2 regions of the Marinobacterium iners genome follow, and region 1 is predicted to be linked to the other one. Evidence: predicted binding sites of a transcription regulator. Region 1 holds the regulator's gene; the other holds the start of a gene.
What was found. The regulator PhoB, encoded in region 1, activates phosphate uptake and scavenging genes when phosphate is short. The targets are predictions, from matches to a motif close to TGTCATANNNNTGTCANA.
Positions count from the first base shown of each region.

Region 2: a site for PhoB is predicted at 1,999-2,016, ahead of CFI10_RS01515 (PhoX family protein). Genes of this name have one in related genera too.

Region 1 covers NZ_CP022297.1:3,912,604-3,920,093, forward strand. Annotated here, with positions in the region: gene pstB (phosphate ABC transporter ATP-binding protein PstB) at 1-167, shown strand, start outside; gene phoU (phosphate signaling complex protein PhoU) at 197-958, shown strand; gene CFI10_RS18405 (chorismate--pyruvate lyase family protein) at 1,029-1,574, shown strand; gene ubiA (4-hydroxybenzoate octaprenyltransferase) at 1,591-2,481, shown strand; gene phoB (phosphate regulon transcriptional regulator PhoB) at 2,587-3,282, shown strand; gene phoR (phosphate regulon sensor histidine kinase PhoR) at 3,328-4,626, shown strand; gene cysZ (sulfate transporter CysZ) at 4,580-5,365, opposite strand; gene CFI10_RS18430 (NADP-dependent oxidoreductase) at 5,487-6,425, shown strand; gene CFI10_RS18435 (hypothetical protein) at 6,414-6,911, opposite strand; gene CFI10_RS18440 (hypothetical protein) at 6,929-7,186, opposite strand; gene CFI10_RS18445 (YjaG family protein) at 7,189-7,490, opposite strand, start outside.
Region 2 covers NZ_CP022297.1:305,776-313,265, forward strand. Annotated here, with positions in the region: gene CFI10_RS01515 (PhoX family protein) at 30-1,943, opposite strand; gene clpB (ATP-dependent chaperone ClpB) at 2,169-4,745, shown strand; gene CFI10_RS01525 (IS1380 family transposase) at 5,367-6,671, opposite strand; gene CFI10_RS01530 (GGDEF domain-containing protein) at 6,891-7,490, shown strand, end outside.

The DNA of each region.
Region 1 (7,490 bases):
TCACCATCCTGATTGTCACACACAACATGCAGCAGGCTGCCCGCGTATCCGATTACACCGCCTTTCTGCATCAGGGGCGTCTGATCGAATTTGGCGAGACCGAGAAGCTGTTTACCCGGCCGTCCAGACGACAGACTGAAGATTACATCACCGGACGCTATGGCTAGGCCAGCTGTCCGTAACGGAGACAAACACTGTGGAACTGGAAAAAGACAACTACTCAACCCACATCTCCCAGCAGTTCAACGAAGAGCTGGAAACCATCCGTACCCAGATGCTGACCATGGGCGGCATGGTGGAACATCAGGTCAATGACGCCATCGAAGCGCTGCTGACAGCGGATGTGGATCGTGCCGAGGCGTCACGCAAGGTCGACCAGCAGACCAATGCCATGGAGCTGATGATCGATGATCTTTGCACCACTACCATCGCCCGACGTCAGCCGGCAGCCAGCGACCTGCGTCTGATCGTGTCGATCAGCCGTGCCGTATCCGATCTCGAACGCATTGGTGATGAAGCGTCCCGCATCTGCAGACAAGCAATCGAACTGGCACAGAGCGGCACTTCGCAACGCGGTCATCAGGAAGTGCGCCACATCGGCAATCTGGTGCGCGACATGGTACGCAACGTCCTGACCGCCTTCGCTCGCAATGATATCGAGATGGCCTACCTGGTCGCCAAACAGGACAAGGAAGTGGACCGTGAATACCGCACGGCCATGCGCTCACTCGTGACCTATATGATGGAAGACCCGCGTGCGATCTCTTCCGTACTGAGTGTCATCTGGGCTCTTCGCAGCCTTGAACGCATCGGTGACCATGCCCGTAACCTGGCCGAGCATCTGATCTATCAGGTCAGCGGTACCGACGTGCGCCACCGCAGCCTGAAGCAGATCCGCCAGACCGTTGAGGACGAAGCCGACACACTGCTGAGCGATGAAAGCAGCACAGAAGAGTAACCCGCACTACAGCACTTGAGTGGGTGAAAATGCTAGACTTGGGGCCGTCTCACTAACGGAAGCCCTTCAGGTGTCAGCACGCGAATCTCTGCTCATCCATTCTCCCCACCGGCACTGGCTGCTTGCGGGCAGCAGCAGTTTCCAGGTGCCGGCACACTGGCGTCCCTGGCTTTATGACTCGGGCTCGCTGAGCCAGCGCCTGCAGCGTGCGGCCGGGGGCGAGTTCAGCGTTCGCGTGCTGAGCGAATGCTGGCAGTATCCGAGCGCCGACGAGGCACGGGCACTCGGGATCAGCCCACGACGTCGCGCTCTGATTCGGGAGGTTGAGCTGCTGGGCCGTAATGCCGAACCCTGGGTGTTCGCTCGAACGGTCATTCCCGCCACCACGCTGACCGGGGTGGAGCGACGCCTGCTGCGACTGGGCTCGCGTTCCCTCGGTTCCTACCTGTTCCGTGACCCCAGCCTTGAACGTGCCCCGCTGCGCGCCTGCCGGCTGCAAGACAGCGGCGGGCAGCACTATTGGGCACGACGCTCCGTGTTCCGTCTGCACCACAAGCCCTTGCTGGTATGCGAAGTTTTTCTCCCGGCCATGGAGCACGTACAATACCCGCTCTGACCGCTCAGGAGTGATCATGCAGGCAACGACCCCGTCACAGCACCCATTAAAGCAGAAGCTGCAGGCCTATGTGCACCTGATGCGTGCCGACCGACCGATCGGCACCTACCTGCTGCTCTGGCCGACCCTGTGGGCACTCTGGATCGCATCGGAAGGCCTGCCGGCGCTGGATCTGCTGCTGATCTTTTGTCTGGGTGTGTTCCTGACCCGCTCTGCCGGCTGTGTCATCAACGACTTTGCCGACCGACATATTGATGGCCACGTCAAACGCACCCTCAATCGTCCACTGCCATCAGGCCGAGTCCGTGAGCGTGAAGCGATCTATCTTTTCTGCGGTCTGATGCTGGTCTCGTTTCTGCTGGTGCTGATGACAAACGGCATGACCATCCTGATGTCCTTCGGCGGCCTTGCATTGGCGTTTATCTACCCGTTCATGAAACGCTATACTCACCTGCCACAGCTGGTGCTGGGAGCGGCTTTTGGCTGGGCCATTCCAATGGCGTTTACCGCCACTCAGGAAACACTGCCGCTGACCGCCTGGCTGCTCTACCTGGCCAAGCTGCTCTGGACCGTGGCCTATGACACCCAGTATGCCATGGTGGATCGTGACGATGACCTGAAAATTGGCGTCAAATCCACTGCAGTGCTGTTTGGCCGCCACGACCGTCTCATCATCGCCCTGCTGCAACTGGCCACTCTGGTAGTGATGCTCTGGGTAGGTCAGATTGAGCAACTGGGGCTCTGGTATTGGCTGGGGCTGGCCGGTGCCGCCACCCTGTTTGTCTACCAGCACTGGCTGATCCGCGCCCGCGAACGGATGCCCTGCTTCCGCGCCTTCCTCAACAACCACTATGCCGAGCTGTTGGTGCTGCTCGGCCTGATACTGGAATACGCGCTGCGCACCTGAGCCGACACTGACAAGTGAAAGAAAATCTGCCAATGTCATATTTGTGTAACCAAAACGTCTTGTAATACCAGACTCTGATTAAATGTCTGTAAAAGAGGCAGAAACATGTCTGCGTCCAAACGCGTACTGATCGTTGATGACGAAGCACCGATCCGCGAAATGATTGCGGTAGCATTGGAGATGGCAGGTTACGAATGTGATGAGGCAGACAGTGCCCAGTCCGCTCATGCCCGCATCGTCGATAACAAACCCGATATGCTGTTGCTGGACTGGATGATGCCCGGTACCAGCGGTATCGAGTTCGCCCGCCGCCTGCGCAAGGATGAAGTGACGGCTGACATCCCGATCATCATGCTGACTGCAAAGGCCGATGAGGACAACAAGATTCAGGGGCTGGAAGCCGGTGTGGATGACTACATCACCAAGCCGTTCTCGCCACGTGAGCTGGTCGCACGACTCAAGGCCGTGCTGCGCCGCGCCACACCCAAGGGGGTGGAAGAGCCGGTCACGGTGGACAGTCTGACTCTGGACCCTGTTTCGCATCGCGTTACTGCAGAGAGCCGACCGCTGGAGCTTGGGCCAACCGAATTTCGCCTGCTGCAGTTTTTCATGACACATCCGGATCGTGCCTATACCCGCAGCCAGCTGCTGGATATGGTGTGGGGCGGCAATGTATATGTGGAAGAGCGTACCGTCGATGTCCACATTCGCCGCCTGCGCAAGGCGTTGGGCGAGCGTCACGACTATCTGGTACAGACGGTACGTGGCACCGGATATCGTTTCTCGGCACAGGTGGCCTGATCGGCTTCGGTCACCACATTCACAGGATCGGAATGGAATGACTTCATGCACATAGCGCGGCACTCGCTGCTGATGAGCCTGCTGCTCAGTGCCGGTCTGGGCCTGATTCTGGGTGCGGTGCTGGGCTTCCCGATTGCCGGCATCACCCTTGGCATGATCGTGTGGGCCGTGATTCAGATCCGTCGCTTCAATGTCCTGCGTGAGTGGCTGGTCGGCGATACATCTGAAGAGCCACCCGAGCTGCCCGGTGCCTGGGGCGAAATTCTGGACGCGTTGGCACGCATGCAAAAGCGCACTCAGGCACGCGAAGCTTCTTTGCGCAACGTCATCTCACGCTTTCAGCAGTCTTCAGCGGCCCTGCCCGATGCAGTCATCATCATCGATCGCAACAATAACCTGGAATGGTGGAATCTGGCCGCCGAGCGGCTGCTTGGGCTGCGTCATGCATCCGACCGAGGCAAGCCGCTGCTGAATCTGGTACGTGATCCCGTATTTGTGGATTACTACCGCAAGGGCCGCTATCAGGAGCCGCTGGAGCTGCCATCACCGCTGGGCGGTGATACCCGACTGCAGTATCAGATCAGCCTTTTTGGCGCGGATGATCGCCTGCTGGTGGCCCGTGACATCACCCGACTGACCCAGCTGGAGCAGACTCGGCAGAACTTCGTGGCCAACGCATCGCATGAACTGCGCACCCCACTGACGGTCATTCGGGGTTACCTTGAAACCTTCCTCGATCAGGACCTGCCCAAACCGCTGATGCGGGGGCTCAGTCAAATGCAACAGCAAGCGCGACGAATGGAAAACCTGGTCCAGGATCTGTTGCTGCTGTCGCGACTGGAGGCCACCTCACGTCAGGCCGCCACGCTCAAGCCAGTGCTGATCCAAAGCCTGATCAGCCATATTCATGAAGATGCCGTTACCCTTTCAGGAGAGCGCCAGCATCAATTCGAGCTGCAGATAGATCCACAACATGACCTGCTGGGTGTTCCGGCAGAGCTACAGAGTGCGCTGTCCAATCTGGTGTTTAATGCCGTGCGTTATACGCCCGATGAGGGCCATATCCTGATCCGCTGGTGGGCTGATGCCAAAGGCGGCTATTTCAGTGTGACCGACAGCGGTATCGGGATAGAGGCACGCCACATTCCTCACCTCACCGAGCGTTTCTATCGCGTGGACGACAGCCGCTCGTCCGCCAGTGGCGGTACCGGGCTTGGGCTGGCCATCGTCAAGCATGTATTGATGCGCCTTGGCGCCCGGCTGGAGATCGACAGCAAGCCTGGCAGGGGCAGCTGCTTCAGCTGCCATTTCCCCGCTGAGCTGGTAGTGCCGCCCCGGGATTGATATCCCTGGCTTCGGCGGCATACTCCTCCACCCAGAAAATAGTCGCGCCCACAACCGCCGCCGGCATCAAAAACAGATTCAGCACCGGCACCAGCATACCCAGCTGAACCAGCCCGCCAAACCCGATCGATGTTACTCGACGCGCCTTCATCAACTGCTTCATCTGTGGAAAGCTGACCTTGTTGTTGTCCATCGGGTAATCGCAGTATTGAATCGACATCATCCAGGCCCCGAACAGAAACCAAAGCAGTGGCGAGAGCAGATTCAGGCCCGGTATAAACGTAATCAACAGCAACAGCAGAAAGCGTGGCAGATAGTAGCCCAGCTTCTGCAGCTCCCGCTGCAGCGCCCGTGGAATCATCGCCAGCACCGCGCCCCAGCCCTCATCCACCAGCGGGGCACCGCGCAGCCTATGCTCCACCTTTTCGGCCAGAAAGCCGTTAAAGGGCGCTGCTATCAGATTGGCCACGATGGAAAAGCCGTAATACACCCCCACCATCACCACCAGGGCGAACAGGGGCCAGAAAAGCCAATAGAGAAAACCGGCCCAGTCAGGCAGATATCCCAGCCCATACTCGACCCAGTGGGTGAATTGCTGAATCAGCAGCCAAATGGCGGCAATGAACAGCAACAGGTTGATCAGCAGCGGTACCAGCACAAAACGCCGAATACCCGGTTGCGGCAGCATGGCCGCTCCACGCAGCAGATAACTGCCGCCACGTATGGGGTTTCCCTTCATCTTGCCTCCTGAAGGTGATCACATAGCATTTGCCGACATGGCAGGATCACTTTACTCTTGGTATCAGTTAACGTTTGATGACGGCGGCTCACACCAGCCGAACAATCCGGGGAGAGTACACATGAAAGCGATCCGTATCCACGTCTTTGGCGGGCCCGAAAACCTGCAGCTCAACGAGCTGGAACAGCCACAACCGGGGCCGGGTGAGGTACTGATCCGCAACCACGCGGCCGGAGTGAACCCGATCGACTGGAAAACCTGCTCCGGTGGTGGCGCCAGCAGTTTCATTGAAGCCCTGCCCTTTTGCCCCGGTTGGGAGTTCGCCGGCCGTGTTGAAGCTCTGGGTGACGGCGTCAACAACGTGCGTCAGGGTGATGAAGTCATGGGGTTTATCCGCTTTCCGCAGCCGGCCGGCTGCTATGCCGAGTATCTGATCGCCCCGGCTGACCAGATCTGTCAGCGCCCCAGTGCACTGGATTCGGTAACCGCAGCAGGACTCGGACTGGCGGGCCTGACCGCCTGGCAAGCCCTGTTTGAAGTCGGTGAGCTAAAAGGAGGTCAGTCGGTTCTGGTACTCGCAGCTGCGGGCGGCGTCGGCCATCTGGCAGTACAACTGGCGAAGTGGAAAGGCGCCTATGTGATCGGCACAGCTTCACATGGCAACAAGGCATTCCTGCAAAGCCTGGGCTGTGACGACATCATCGATTACCAGCGTCAGCAGGTAGACAACCTGATTCATGACGCTGACCTGATTATCGATGGTGTTGGCGGTGAAACGGCCATCCGTGCCCTGAGCTGTCTGCAGCCCCATGGCAAAATGATCACCCTGCCTTCCGTCACGGCTGCCGAGGTGATCGCAGCCGGTGAGGCCAAAGGGCTTAAAGTGAGCGGCATTCGTGCCCGACCGGATGCCGGCCAGTTACATGAGCTGGCAATGCTGGCGTCCAGCGGCAAGGTGATGTTGAACCTGACCGACAACTTGCCGCTGGATCAGGCAGCCGAGGCACACCGCCTGAGCGCCACCGGGCATGTGCGCGGCAAACTGGTGTTAACCATCTGATTCGGGTTTAGGCAGGGATGCCGCCGTTTCATCTTCTGCCGGGCCACAGAACAGCTGCTGCTGACGCATCAGCAGGCGGCAGCCTTCGCCGCGGATGTTGCGGCCCCAACACTCATCCTTGGCCCAGGCCTTGTCATCTTCGGTCGGCTCTTCACGAAAACCCGGTACCGCTTCGCAGAAACCCTCGCTGGTCTGTGCGGTTTCCAGGCAGGCCCGGAGAAAGCGGCCATAGTTGACAGTGCAGTCAAACCCAGTGCAGCCGTCAAAGTTGCTCAGGCTTTGCTCCAGACAGGTTTGCTGATTATTCAATCGACCGAACGCCAGCCCATCATTGCGCCAGTTGGTAGCCGCCTCGGCACGTTCGGCATTGAATTCGGCCAGCCACTCGGCCTTCATCGACTGCCACCAGCTCGGGTTGACCTGCCACAAAAACAGAACGAACAGCAGGGGCAGCACGACCAGTATCAGCAGAATTTTTTTCCACATGCAGAAACTCCTGAGGATTAACGACGCCGGTACAGGCCTGCGATACACAAAAGCAGCCCCAGCACTGAAAGCAGCATGCCACCGTTAACCAGCAGTGGGTGCCGCGCCATATAGGGTACAAAAGGGTGCTGCCGTTCGGTGTCACAGCGCGCTTCGATATAGTCCCAAGAGCCGCCACTGTCGAGACAGGCCTCGACCAGCGACAGGTCATACAGGTAAGCACCCATCAGCAGCATACCCGGCAACACCAGCAATAACAGACCGAGCTTGAGCATGATCAGTCGTCTTCGTCGCTGATGCCGATGTTGCTGACACCCTCATTGCGCGCCAACTCACGCAACTCGCGCACAAATGCTGCACTCGGCTGTTTTTGATTCTGCAGCCGTTCGATCACTTCGTCACGAAAGCCATCTTCGGCCTGCATCAGCTCATGGGTATTGATTAGCCTGACCAGATCCTCGTCAGACAGCTCGTCATCACTTTCGGTGACTTCGATAAAGGTCGCCACACTTTCGCGGGACAGCTGGCCCACGTTAGCAGCCTCTGAGCGGTCTTTTTCCAGCAGGCAGTTGATAGTGG
Region 2 (7,490 bases), 450 kb from region 1:
CGGGCTTTTTATCAGGGCGCTTATGGGTTTCAGGCGCCGATCACACCACCATCTTCACGCTGTACCACCATGATGGTGGAACGCGGCTTGCTGTTGCCGCCGCCCGGGAAGTGAGACGGGGCCAGCTCTTCGCCCGGGTGCTGCACACCGATGAAGACCGTGCGCTGATCCGGCGAGAACGCCAGACCGGTGATCTCACAAGCGATGGGACCAGTGGCAAAGCGGCGGATCTCGCCGGTCTGCGGGTCGGCACAAAGCATCTGGTTGTTGCCCATGCCGGCAAACTCGCCCTCGTTGCTGTACTTGCCGTCGGTCTGAATCCAGAGGCGGCCGGCAGCATCAAAGCCAAGACCATCCGGGCTGTTGAACATATTGTCGGCAGTGATGTTGTCGCTGCCGGCGTAGAGGCCTTCGGCAACGGTCGGGTTGCCGGCCATGGCGAACAGGTCCCAGTCAAAGCGGCTGTCCACATGGTTGCCCTGATGCGGCCACCAGCGCACGATCTGGCCGTAGTTGTTCTTGGCTCGCGGGTTCGGACCACCCACCGGCTGGCCTTCCTTGCCGCGGTTCTTGTTGTTGGTCAGAGTGCAGAACACTGCCTTGTTGTCCGGATGAACAGCTACCCACTCCGGGCGATCCATGGTGGTGGCGCCTACTTGCGTGGCGGCTTCACGGGCAAAGATCAGCACTTCCGCCTGGTCGGCAAAGCCGTTCTCGGCGGTAAGGCCATTTTTGCCGTGAGTCAGCTCGATCCACTCGCCCTGGCCCTTGATCTCGCCGTCATTGGCGGAGAAGCGTGCCACGTACAGGGTGCCTTCTTCCAACAGGTCACGGTTGGCCTGCTGGTTGTTCGGGTTGTATTTGGCCTTGGAAACGAACTTGTACAGGTGCTCGCCACGCTCGTCATCACCCAAATACACCACCACATGACCGGACGGGTCGATGGTCAGAGCGGCATTCTCATGCTTGAAACGGCCCAGAGCGGTACGCTTCTTCGGTGTAGCGGTCGGGTCCATCGGATCAATCTCGACCACCCAGCCGAAGCGGTGCGGCTCGTTCGCATGCTTGGCCAGATCGAATCGCTCGTCATGGCGATACCACTGGTAGTCACGGTTGCCCGCTTTCAGGCCATAGCGTGTATCGCGTGCCGGCAGCGCAACGTCATCCTGAGCCGAGGCGAAGTACTTGTGGAAATTCTCTTCGCAGGTCAGGTAGGTGCCCCAGGGCGTTTCGCCGTTGGCGCAGTTGTTGAATGTGCCCAGCGGCTTGCGGCCTGAAGGATCGGCGGCGGTTTTCATCAGCGCATGGCCAGCGGCCGGGCCGGTCAGCTCCATCGGTGTGTAGGCGGTGATACGACGGTTATGGTCAGAATCGCGGTTCACCTGCCACTCGCCCTTGGCGTTGCGGCGGATCTCGAAGATGGACACGCCATGTGCCGCCTGGGACTTCTTCACCTCATCGGCGGTCAGGTCCTGCTTGCCCTGGTGGGCGAATAGGTATTCCGGGTTGATGTACTCGTTATTCACTGCCAGCAATGCACGGTCTTCGTCCAGCGGGAAGAAGCTCATGCCGTCGGTATTGTCACCGAACTGACCGGCCTGCGCGGCTGCATTCTGGGTACCGGATGCGTCAAACGCCGGCGCACCCTTGAGGATGGGATCGCCCCAGGAAATCAGCGGCTTGGCTACATAGCCTTCGGGCACCACAAAAGTATCGGCGGTGCTGGCCGGTACGGCCTTGAATCCCATCAGCTTGCTGGGTTCCGGGCGGGTTACGGCTGCAACTGCCTGTGCCAGCGGGTTGGCGGCCAGGAACAGGCCCATGGCAGCGGCTCCACCACGCAGGAAGTTGCGGCGGCTGATGCCTTTCGCCGTCATGCGGTCAAAATCGGTCTGTTCCAGTTCCGGATGATCTTCGGGATCAAAATGCTCAATCTGATTCATGTCACCTGTCCTGTATTGGGTTACCGGGATGCAGGTGCATGTTGTAGCAGGGTGCTATTACAGAATTAAGAAAAGTGTACTGCTGTATAAGAAATAACTAATTTAATTGCTGTCAGATCTTGAAGCCGCCCCTGCTGGCCCCTATCTATAGGGGTAACAGAAACAGCCGAACCGTCTGACCCCCTATGTCGGACCAGCGGCACCGAGAGATCCACAGGAGACCTCATGCGACCCGACAAATTTACCTCACGACTTCAGGAAGCCCTGTCCGACGCCCAGTCACTGGCGATCGGCAAGGACCACAACATGATGGAGCCGATCCACCTGCTGGCTGCCTTTTTGCAGCAGCAGAACGGCTCGGTGGCGCCGCTTTTGCGTCAGGCCGGTGCCGACCGGATGACCCTGACCGCCAAGGTGGGCGAAGCACTGGACCGCCTGCCGGTGGTGAGCAGCCCCGATGGTGAGATCCGCCTGTCACAGAACATGGCGCGCCTGTTCAACCTGACCGACAAGCTGGCGCAGCAGCGTGGCGATCAGTACATCGCCAGCGAGCTGGTGCTGCTGGCGATGCTGGATGACAAGGGCGATGCCGGCAAGGTATTGAAAGACTGTGGCGTGAACCGCCAGTCACTGGAAAACGCCATCAATAACATGCGTGGAGGCGACAGCGTGAACGATCCCAACGCGGAAGAGACCCGTCAGGCGCTGGACAAATACTGCATCGACCTGACCGAGCGCGCCGAGTCCGGCAAGCTGGACCCGGTGATCGGCCGTGATGACGAGATTCGCCGTACTATTCAGGTGCTGCAGCGCCGCACCAAGAACAACCCGGTGCTGATCGGTGAGCCCGGTGTGGGCAAGACCGCCATCGTTGAAGGGCTGGCGCAGCGCATCGTCAATGGCGAAGTGCCCGAAGGCCTCAAGCGCAAGAAGGTGCTGTCGCTGGACATGGGCGCACTGATCGCCGGTGCCAAGTTCCGTGGCGAGTTCGAGGAGCGCCTGAAGGCGGTACTGAACGAGCTGTCGAAGCAGGAAGGTCAGATCATCCTGTTCATCGACGAGCTGCACACCATGGTCGGCGCCGGCAAGGGCGAAGGTGCAATGGATGCGGGCAACATGCTCAAGCCGGCGCTGGCCCGTGGCGAGCTGCACTGTGTCGGTGCCACCACCCTGGACGAGTATCGCCAGTACGTGGAAAAGGACGCTGCCCTTGAACGCCGCTTCCAGAAAGTGATCGTCGATGAGCCCTCCGAAGAGGATACCATCGCCATCCTGCGTGGCCTGAAAGAGCGCTACGAGATCCACCACAGTGTGGATATCACCGACTCGGCGATCATCGCTGCGGCCAAGCTGAGCCAGCGCTACATCACCGACCGTCAGCTGCCGGACAAGGCGATCGACCTGATCGACGAAGCCGCATCCCGCATCCGCATGGAGATGGACTCCAAGCCGGAAGAGATGGACCGTCTCGACCGTCGCCTGATCCAGCTGAAGATGGAGCGCGAGGCGCTGAAGAAAGAGAAGGACGAGGCTTCGCGCAAGCGTCGCGAAGAGCTTGAGGCCCATATCGCGCAGCTGGAGAAGGAATATTCCGACTTCGATGAGGTGTGGAAGGCCGAGAAGGCCAGCCTGCAGGGCTCGCAGCAGATCAAGGAGCAGCTCGACCAGGCCCGTGTCGAAATGGAGCAGGCGCGTCGTGCCGGTGATCTGGCGAAGATGTCCGAGCTGCAGTACGGGCGTATCCCCGAGCTGGAAAAACAGCTGCAGGCCGCCGACAGCAGCGAGCAGCAGGCGGAAGAGCACAAGCTGCTGCGCAACAAGGTGACTGAAGAGGAAGTGGCCGAAGTGGTCGCCCGCTGGACCGGCATTCCGGTCAGCAAGATGCTGGAAGGCGAGCGCGAAAAGCTGCTGCGCATGGAAGATGCCCTGCACCAGCGCGTGGTGGGGCAGAGTGAAGCGGTGGTGGCCGTGTCCAACGCCGTGCGCCGTTCCCGTGCCGGCCTGTCTGACCCCAACCGTCCCAACGGCTCCTTCCTGTTCCTCGGCCCGACCGGTGTCGGTAAGACCGAACTGTGCAAAGCGCTGGCCAGCTTCCTGTTCGATACCGAAGACGCCATGGTCCGCATCGACATGTCCGAGTTCATGGAGAAGCACTCCGTCGCACGCCTGATCGGTGCGCCTCCGGGCTATGTCGGCTACGAAGAGGGCGGCTACCTGACCGAAGCGGTGCGCCGCAAGCCCTACTCGGTGCTGCTGCTGGACGAGGTGGAGAAGGCTCACCCGGATGTGTTCAACATCCTGTTGCAGGTGCTGGAAGACGGCCGCCTGACCGATGGCCAGGGCCGTACCGTGGACTTCCGCAACACCATCGTGGTGATGACCTCCAACCTGGGGTCTGACCTGATCCAGAACTACAGCGATGACGACGACTACAACCTGATGAAACAGGCGGTGATGGAGTCTGTGGGTACTCACTTCCGTCCCGAAGTGATCAACCGCATCGACGAGGTGGTGGTATTCCACAGCCTGCGCAAGGAACAGGTGGCCGGCATTGCCGAGATCCAGCTGGACCGCCTGCGCAGGCGCCTGGCCGAGCGCGAGCTGAGCATCACCTTCACCAGCACCGCCATGGACAAGCTAGTGGACGTGGGCTTCGAGCCGATCTACGGCGCCCGCCCGCTGAAGCGTGCGATCCAGCAGTGGATCGAAAACCCGCTGGCACAGAGACTGCTGGCCGGCGAGTACGAGCCCGGTCGCAAGATCGCGGTGGATGTAGAGGCCGGAGAGTTTACCTTCAGGTAATCTCTGGTTGTCACATCATGTTGAGAGCAAAAGCCTGCCGAGCGATCGGTGGGCTTTTTTACTTTTCAGCTACTGAAGCTGGCAGTGAACCGATGCATGGCTACCCAGTAGAGGAAGTGCAGAGCCAGGGTGATAGATTTTTTACTTTAGTTGTGTGGTCAGCTCAGCCTGTGCTGGCTATAGTGTTGTTAATGGATGACAGGGAGTACCGTGCAGATCAGTGCAGCACGGCGGCGTTCAGCACGTAATGAAGGAGTATCAGGTATGACCAAACCTCACCATATTTTTCCTCTGATCCCTTCTCGGCTGCCGTTGATGGTGCTCTCTGCTGAGTGACTCTCTGTCGAGCGGGTATACCTTTTTGTCAATTCCAAGAAAAATAAATCCCTGAATCAGTGAATTCATCTGCTATTGCCGTGCCACCGCATTGAATATAACCACATTCTTTAACACCGCTCGATCTTATCCGGATTCTGCCGCCGCATCTGCGCTACTGCAGCATCATTCACCGTCTTCTCCGACGTTTTTTTGCTCTGAATGCTATCGGGAACCACAAAACATCCTGCCATGCATGGCGCTTTGTGGCTTGGCGGTTGAACGAGGTGAGTTAAGCCGAGTGGATCAGACCGACTCGTAGATGCAACCGAACGCCCTGAACCCGGGGCAATGTTGGCCAAAACGCAGGTAAAGACGGCGGCCGCTGCTGACCAGGCGGCAGGCCATATACATCAGCTCCTGCATGACGGTTTTTAGCCGCCGACGTTTGGCCGGATGACGCACCGGCGCATCCGGTCCCAGCAGTGCGTGCTGTCCCATCCAGCGCAATATGTTGTAGCCCAGTACGGCAAACGCCATGACCAGGTCGTTGGTATCGAACTTCCCTGACGGCAAACGTTCGAGATCCAGATCAGTCTTGAACTCACTGTGGAACTGTTCGCTGGTGGCGTGATCCTGGTAGAGCGCAATCACCTTGGCATGATCCGCCGCGTCCGGCTTGAGCGAAGTCATCCAGCCTTCCAGGCTCACCTCGGGCTCCAGAAACAGCTGCCCTGTACTGTCACTGTGGCGCACCGTCACCTTGACGATCAGGCGGTCGTCAGTGCCATCCAGCGATTCGCTCACCAGCGTTTCCATTTTGCCCGGCCGGGTATGGCACCAGAGTGCGCCGGCAGCATGAGCCTTGTCCACCCAGGCCAAACCGTCTTGTGAGCGAGGGTTCCACTTGATCAGATAGTCCACCCCGTGCGTACGGAAGTACGCGCGGTTCTCGGCGGCATCATGGGCACTGTCAAGCCGTACCAGTAGCGGTGCATCGGTCAGCTGACGGACCCGAGGCAGCACCCGGTCGAGGGTGTGGATAAACTCCTTGTTGGCGTGTTGGTTACCCGGTCGCAGCTCACAGCCCAGACACCAGCCCTCCGTGCCCAGGTAGGCCGCGATGGGGGCGTAGCCGTCATGCCCCTTGTAGGTGTAGGCCACGCCCTCTTTTTTAGTGTTGCTGTTGTCCATGGGGAATACGTCTATATCCAGCGGCGCGTGACCGGTGGCAAGCGTGCCGACAGGCACCGACGCATTACACAGAAACTCGACACTGGCTTCATCCAACAACGGGATCAGTGCGCAGGCATCTTCATCAAAACGCTGACGCAGCCGAGCGGATGAAGGTGATTGCTTGATGCCCATGGCCGCTTTAAAGAAGGGGTCATGGCGTGCGTGCTCGACCGCTTCGAAGTCGCTCTTGCCAAGGCAAATCAACCCCAGGTAGGTGCGAATAAGATCGATGTTAGCGATGCCATGGCGCTTGACGATGGCGCGCGAGGTTTTGGCTAGGGAGGTCATTCTGTTGACACTGTGGCCAACCAGCGCCAGACCGCCGTGGGGTGTGATAATCTCGGTTTTGGACTGTTCCAGCTTGAAGGTACGCATAGTCAGATATCACTGTCTGGGTGAATCGAGAATGGCGTCCATATTACCGCCGCAGGCCGCGTGGTTACAGGTGTGTGGAGATGCGAAGCTGAGTTTTAAGTCACGGAATCAGGATGTAGTGACTGACGACAGCGCTCAGTATGGATTTTCTGTAGAGCTTGCTGAACAGAGCTAATATAGTGGCACCCTGTTCAATACCACAGAGGTCGATGTTCAGCCGTGACGCATTCAAGCCAGTTTGGCCATCTGGTTCATATCGAAACCCATGAGGAATTGCGGCTCTATGAGCTGATTCCCAACGTGGTGTGGGTGTTTGATATCGACAAGCACGGCTGGTGGTGGGGCAACTCGGCAGCGGTAGAGTTCTGGGGACTGGATTCGTTGCAAGCGCTGATCGATAAGGACCTGTCCGGCGATACTCAGGGTGCGCGCGACCGGACGCTTCAGACCTTTGAGCTGGCCGTACGTGATGGCCTGACGGTTGATCCCTGGACGACCTACCCGAACGGCAAGCCGAAAACGCTGTTGATGATGCATCGGGCGGTGTTGCTGGGGCCAGAGCGGCATCGTGGCATCATTGCGTATATCAACGAACAGGTGAACATGGGCGAGCAACCCGAGAACCTGCTGTTGATGGAGGCGATGCGCTATACCCGTGTGCCGGCCACCACCTTTACGCTGGATGGCGACCCGGTGGTCGAAAACCCCGCCGCAACAGACGCCTACAATTACCTGTACAACCAGCCGCTGGACGAGGGCATGTGTGCCTTTGTTGCCCGCTTTGCCGATCCGGCTCAGGGGCACGCCTGTCTCCAGCGG